DNA from 2 places in the Catenuloplanes indicus genome. Region 1 is predicted to be linked to the other one. Evidence: riboswitches for the same ligand, from Rfam matches in the RefSeq annotation. Region 1 holds a riboswitch; the other holds the start of a gene.
What was found. A riboswitch is a leader RNA that binds a small molecule or an ion and turns the genes downstream of it on or off. The one in region 1 is predicted to bind cobalamin.
Positions count from the first base shown of each region.

Region 2: another riboswitch for cobalamin. It lies ahead of J2S42_RS02220 (ribonucleoside-diphosphate reductase subunit alpha); the one in region 1 lies ahead of cobN (cobaltochelatase subunit CobN).

Region 1 is NZ_JAUSUZ010000001.1:7,838,317-7,841,522, reverse strand. It holds gene J2S42_RS34990 (ferredoxin-like domain-containing protein) at 1-812, opposite strand, end outside; cobalamin riboswitch at 1,682-1,806, shown strand; gene cobN (cobaltochelatase subunit CobN) at 1,864-3,206, shown strand, end outside.
Region 2 is NZ_JAUSUZ010000001.1:405,612-408,817, forward strand. It holds gene J2S42_RS02220 (ribonucleoside-diphosphate reductase subunit alpha) at 1-1,591, opposite strand, end outside; cobalamin riboswitch at 1,738-1,954, opposite strand; gene J2S42_RS02225 (hypothetical protein) at 2,126-2,347, shown strand; gene J2S42_RS02230 (DEAD/DEAH box helicase) at 2,502-3,206, opposite strand, start outside.

The DNA of each region.
Region 1 (3,206 bases):
GACATGCGCCAGCCAGCGGAACCCTGCGCCGCGCGCTCGGCGAGAAAGGCCTCCGCGGCCGCGACCATGACACCGGCCACCTGGGCGCCACCTGAAAGCGTCGCCTCGGCGGACGCGGGGCCGTTCGCCTCGGCGGGACCGGGGCCGTTCGCCTCGGCGGGCGCGGAACTGTTCGCGCCGGCGGGTGCGGGACTGTTCGCTCCGGCGGTGATGGGGACGCGGAGGCCGTGGTCGACGCCGTTGAGCAGCAGCGCGAACTCGGTGGTGTTCGTGGCGGCGAGGCAGACGTCGGCGCGGAGGGCGGCCACATCGCCGCGCCCGTCGTCGAGGGCGAACAGGAAGCGGCCGGAGAGCGCGGCCAGCGCGGGCGAGGCCAGCAGAGCCCGGTCGAGCGCGTCGATCAAGGGGCGCACGTCGATCAGCGTGGCACCGTCGAGGCCGCTCAGCGGGGAGGCGACGATGTTGCGGGCGCGTTCGTGGGTGGCGGAGGGCAGCAGGCCGGCGTCGGCCAGCCGGGCGCCGAGTTCGATCTCGGCACCGGGCGGGAGCGCGCGGAGCTGGAGGTTGCCGCGTGAGGTCTGGTCGAGGTGGCCGTCGCCGAGGTCGCGGGCGGCGCGGGCCAGCACCCGGGCCTGGTCCGCGGTGATCACGCCGCCGGGAATCCGCACCCTGGCCAGGCCGCCGTCCGCGGCCGCGTGGACCTGGAGCGCGGTCGGGCAGGCATCCGGACCGGTGCGCGTCACGCCGCCGGAGACGCCGGAGGGTGCCGGCTGCGGCACGGTCCGGTGATCGGAAGCGGGAAGCGGGGACATGCGGCGGATACTACGGGTTGTCGCGGAGACCGTTTCACCTTCGGCCACCACGACCCGACGTGCGTCACAACCGCGCCCGCCGCACGCACCGGGTCCGTACCACTGCCGTAGGCACGCCTCACCGTCCGCGGGTCCGAGCGTTCCGGGGCCGGGGTGAGGGATCGATGCCGAGGCCCGGCCGCTACTGACGTTTCGGGCCGAAGCGCGGGGCGCTGCGGGGCCAGCGGCGCTAAACGCCGAAATGTCGGGCGCGAAGCGCCCGGTGTGTCTGGCGCGAGGGGCGACCGCAACCGCGAGACCTGTAAATGTCGAAATGTCGGGCGCAACGTGCCCGGCGCGTTCACCCCGGGACCCGACCGCAACCGCGGAACCGGCGGATGCCGACGTTCTCAAGCACGAACCGCACCGGACAGGTGTGCCAGCCGCCCGAAATTTCCGGATAAAGCCTGCCGCTGCCGCACTTGGTGATCGCATCCGCTGCGGGTCTGAAGCCTGTGTGATCAATCAGTGGAGCGAAAAGGAGGTCATCTAGCGAAGTTGATATCCCAAACGCTCCACTGATTGATCACACAGGGCTGAGCAGCGTCGTTCGCCGGCGACGGCGCCTGTCGCGCGGGGTGGGATATTGCGATATTTCGAGCGCGGAGCGCCCGGCTGCCCGTACGGAGCCGGCTGACCGCAGCGAAGCCGGGGGCAGCGAAACCGAGGGCGCAGCGAAGCCGGGTCACCACCGCGAGACCGGAGCGCCACAGCGAGACGCGGCGCGTTCGGAGAGCGGGGAGGGCGAGCAAGATCACTGGGGGTGGCTTGACGGGTGGGTGGCGGGGTCGGGAAAGTGGGAGGGCTGCACAAGCGCGCGGCGACGGTGGAGGAAGTCCGGTGCGAGGCCGGCGCGGTCCCGCCACTGTCACCGGGGAGCGGACCCCAGCAAGACCACTGCCGGACGGTACGGCGGGAAGGTGGGGGCGAGCGTCGATCCGGGAGCCAGGAGACTCCGGTCGCCGCGACAACCGTCACGATCTGGGGCGCGGACCCCAGGGAGGAGCCCGCGGTGGCCCGCGTCCTGTTGCTGTCGACGTCCGACACCGACCTGCTCAGTGCCCGTGCCAGCGGGGCGGACTTCCGGCTGGCGAACCCGGCCCGTACCGCGGTGGAAGATCTCGAGGGTCTGCTCGACGGTGCGGAGCTGGTGGTGGTCCGGATCCTGGGCGGCTACCGAGCGTGGGAGGAAGGGCTGGACGCGCTGCGGGCGCAGGACCGGCCGGTCGTGGTGCTGGGTGGCGAGCAGGCGCCGGACGCGGAGCTGATGCGGCGGTCCACGGTGGCGCCGAACCTGGCGGCCGAGGCGCACATGTACCTGGCGCACGGCGGCCCGGCGAACCTGGCCGAGCTGCACCACTTCCTGAGCGACACGATCCTGCTGACCGGGCACGGGTTCGCGGCGCCGGAACCGGCTCCGGCCTGGGGGCGCCTGCCCCGGGAGAGGAGCGCGAACGAGCACGGGCCGAGGATCGCGATCCTGTACTACCGGGCGCACCACATGGCCGGGAACACCGGGTTCGTGCACGCGCTGGCGGACGCGGTCGAGGAGGCCGGTGCGAAGGCGCTGCCGATCTTCTGCGCCTCGCTGCGTACTCCCGGGGAGGATCTTCTCGACTCGCTCCGGGAGGCGGACGCGCTGATCGTGACCGTGCTGGCCGCGGGCGGCGCGGGGGGCATCGCGCCGGCGGCGGCGCAGGCGGGCGGCGAGGACGACGCGTGGGACGTGGGCGCGCTGGCCGCGCTCGACGTGCCGATCCTGCAAGGACTGTGCCTGACCAGCGACCGGGCCACCTGGGACGGCAACGACGACGGGCTGTCGCCGCTGGACGCGGCGACCCAGGTCGCGGTGCCGGAGTTCGACGGGCGGATCATCACGGTGCCGTTCTCGTTCAAGGAGACCGATGCGGACGGGCTGACCGTCTACGTCGCGGATCCGGAGCGGGCGCGGCGGGTGGCCGGCATCGCGTTCGGGCACGCGCGGCTGCGGCACGTCCCGCCGGCCGAGCGGCGGATCGTGCTGATGCTGTCGGCGTACCCGACCAAGCACTCCCGGATCGGCAACGCGGTCGGCCTGGACACCCCGGCCTCCGCCGTGCGCCTGATCAAGGCGATGACCGAGCGCGGGTACGACGTGGGCGACTTCCCCGGCGTGGCGGCGCAGGACGGCGACGCGCTGATGCACGCGCTGATCGCGGCCGGTGGCCAGGACCCGAACTGGCTGACCGAGGAGCAGCTGGAGGGCAACCCGGTGCGGATCCCGGCCGCGGAGTACCGCGCCTGGTTCGCCACGCTGCCGGCGGAGCTGCGCGAGGTCACCGAGCAGCATTGGGGACCGGCGCCGGGTGAGCTCTA
Region 2 (3,206 bases), 7.4 Mb from region 1:
CCGAGTCGAACGGTAGCCGCAGCGTGAAGAACGCGTCCTGCAGGCCCATCAGCCCGAGCCCGACCGGCCGCCAGCGCGGGTTCGACGCGGCCGCCTGCACCGACGGGTAGTAGTTGATGTCGATCACCCGGTCCAGGAAGACCACCGCGGTCCGTACCGTGGCACGCAGTTTCTCCCAGTCGACGCCGTCCGCGGTCACGTGCGCGCCCAGGTTGACCGAACCCAGGTTGCAGACCGCGGTCTCGTCGTCCGAGTTCACCTCGAGGATCTCGGTGCACAGATTGGACAGGTGGATGGTGTTGCCGGGCACGCCGGTCTGGTTCGACAGCCGGTTCGACGGGTCCTTGAACGTCATCCACCCGTTGCCGGTCTGCGCGAGCGTGCGCATCATCCGGCCGTACAGGTCGCGTGCCTTGACCGTCTTCACCGCCTTCTTCTCCGCCGCGCGGTAGGCGTCGTCGAACGCCGCGCCGTACAGGTCGGGCAGCTCCGGCGCGTCGGACGGGTCGATCAGCGACCAGTCCGCGTCCGCCTCGACCCGGCGCATGAACTCGTCCGGGATCCAGTTGGCCAGGTTCAGGTTGTGGGTGCGCCGGGACTCCTCGCCGGTGTTGTCCCGCAGCTCCAGGAACTCCTCCACGTCCGGGTGCCACGGCTCCAGGTAGACGCACGCCGCGCCCTTGCGCCGGCCGCCCTGGTTGACCGCGGCCACACCGGCGTCCAGCGTCTTCAGGAACGGCACGATGCCGTTGGACCGCCCGTTCGTCCCCCGGATGAGCGCTCTCCGGCCCCGCACCCGGGACCAGGAGATGCCGATCCCGCCGGAGAACTTCGACAGCCTCGCGACCTGGTGGTAGCGCTCGTAGATCGAGTCCAGCTCGTCCCGCGGCGAGTCGACCAGGAAGCAGGACGACATCTGGGTGTGCCGGGTGCCGGAGTTGAACAGCGTCGGCGAGCTGGGCAGATAGGCCAGGCTGGACATCAGGCGGTAGAAGCCGATCGCCTCGTCCACGGTCCGGGACAGGCCGCAGGCGACGCGCAGCAGCCAGTACTGCGGTGTCTCGACGACCCGGCGGGTGTGCGGGTGGCGCAGCAGGTAACGGTCCGCGACCGTGCGCAGCCCGAAATACTCGAAACGCAGGTCGTTGCGCGTGTCGATCGCCGCGTCGAGCGCGTGCCGGTGCGTCTCGGCGAACGCTGCGGTCTCGTCGCCGATCAGCCCCTCCCGGTGCGCCAGCGCGATCGACTCGGCGAACGTGCCGACGCCCTGCTCGGCGACCTCCTCCTCGACCGCCTTGATCAGCAGCCGGGCCGCGAGCCGGGAGTACTGCGGCTCCTCGCCGATCAGCTCCGCCGCGGTCTGGATGGAGAGCTTGTCCAGTTCCTCGGTGGTCGCGCCGTCGTACAGGCCGCTGATCGTCCGGGTCGCCACCCGCAGCGGGTCGACCTCCGTCAGGTCCCCGGCCCGGCGCTCGACCGCACGCACGATCCGGTTGACGTCCACGGGCTCCAGTGCGCCGTCCCGCTTGCGCACCCGCATCGTGCTTCGTGGCGTCTGCTGCGCCGGTACCGCGGTCTCGGTGACCGTCATCCTCGTTCGCTCCTCGCGAGTCCGAATCCCTCGATGAGGTCCTCGGACCGCGCGGGCGCAGGCCACCACCGGGCACGCGTGGATCGCGGCCGCGGTGGCTGGTCGGCGTCGGCCGTCCCGCGCGGCCTCGGACCACCGCGCGTCCGTTTCGGCGCGGTGCGCTGGCAGGTCTTCGGACTCGCGGGCGCCGTGCTGCTCTGCCTACCGGCCGTCGCTTCCCAGGCGCCTGTGACGACACCCAGTGCTTGTGACGGCTTTCGTTCCCACTCACCGCTGCGGGGCAGTCCCGGATTTCCACCGGGTTCCCTCTTGCCTCGGGCACCGCGTCGCCGCACCGCCCGAACCAGCTGCGTGCAACACCATATCTGGGTACGCCCGCCACGCAACCCACTACATCTCGTACCAGCGTGTCGCCAACAACACAGTGCTCCCGGAACGGAGCCCCCGTGTCCACGACGGACCACCGCGATACTTCTATGTGCGTGGATACCCGCTTCCGGCTCCGGCTCCGGCTCCGGCGGAAGGAGCATCCGCATGGTCGAGCTGCGCACCGGCGCATCCACCGATCGGGACCGGATCCGCCGCCTGCGACACCGCGTGTTCGCCGAGGAACCCGGCCAGCGCGAGACCACCACGGACAGACGGCTGCACCACGCCCCCGACAATCCCGACGTAACCATTGGGACTCAAGATCCTTCCATGCACCACCGCCCTTTCACTCGGCCGGAAAGGGCGTGGCGGATGGAAGGATCTTGAGGGTCGCGTCGACGGCGGAGAAGCTCACTCCCCCAGCGGACCCCGGCCACCCCGGGAATCCTCGCCTCCCCGGAGCCGTGACCCGCCGGAGGCAGCCCTTGACCTTCTTCCCTCAGAGACTCGCGGCTCTCGACCTGTCACCCACCGAACCCGGTCAGCGGTTGTAGCGCTCCCGCCGCACGGATGGGCGGCGCCCGCGGATGAAGCTGTGCTGGAGCGCGTCGATGATCATGTCCGCAGCCGATTCCGGAACCTCGACCAGGGAGAACCGGTCGGTGATCTGGATGGCGCCGATCTCGCGGGAGTTGATGCCGGACTCGCCGGCGATCGCGCCGACCAGATCCTGCGGGCGCAGCCCGGCACGCCGGCCGAGCCCGACGAACAGCCGGGTGACCCCCGCGTCGGACGAGTGGTCCCGCCCGGACCGGCCGCGGTCGCCGGGACCGCCGTCCCGGTCCCGGTCACCGAAGCGGCCGTCCCGGTCACGGTCGCCGGAGCGGCCGTCCCGGCGGCTGTCCCGGCCGCTCGGGCGGTCGTCGCGGTTCCGGGGGGTGCGCTCGCGCGGCGGGACCGGCGACGGGATCTCCTCCTCGTCGTCGTCACCGCCGGCCGCCTCGTGCAGCAACTTGATCGCGGCGAGTGCGACGTCCTCGACGTCGTGCTCGCCGGTCAGCGACTCGAGCACGACCCGGAACCGCTCGAAGTCGCCGCCCTCCAGCGCGGTCTCCAGCGACGCGCGGGTCAGTTCCAGGCGCCGGGCGCGCAGGTCGGTCACGGTCGGCAGCTTCTCCAGCGTTATCCGCTGGCCGGTCAGCCGCTCGATCGCCTTCAGCATGCGCTGCTCGCGCGGCTCCGCCAG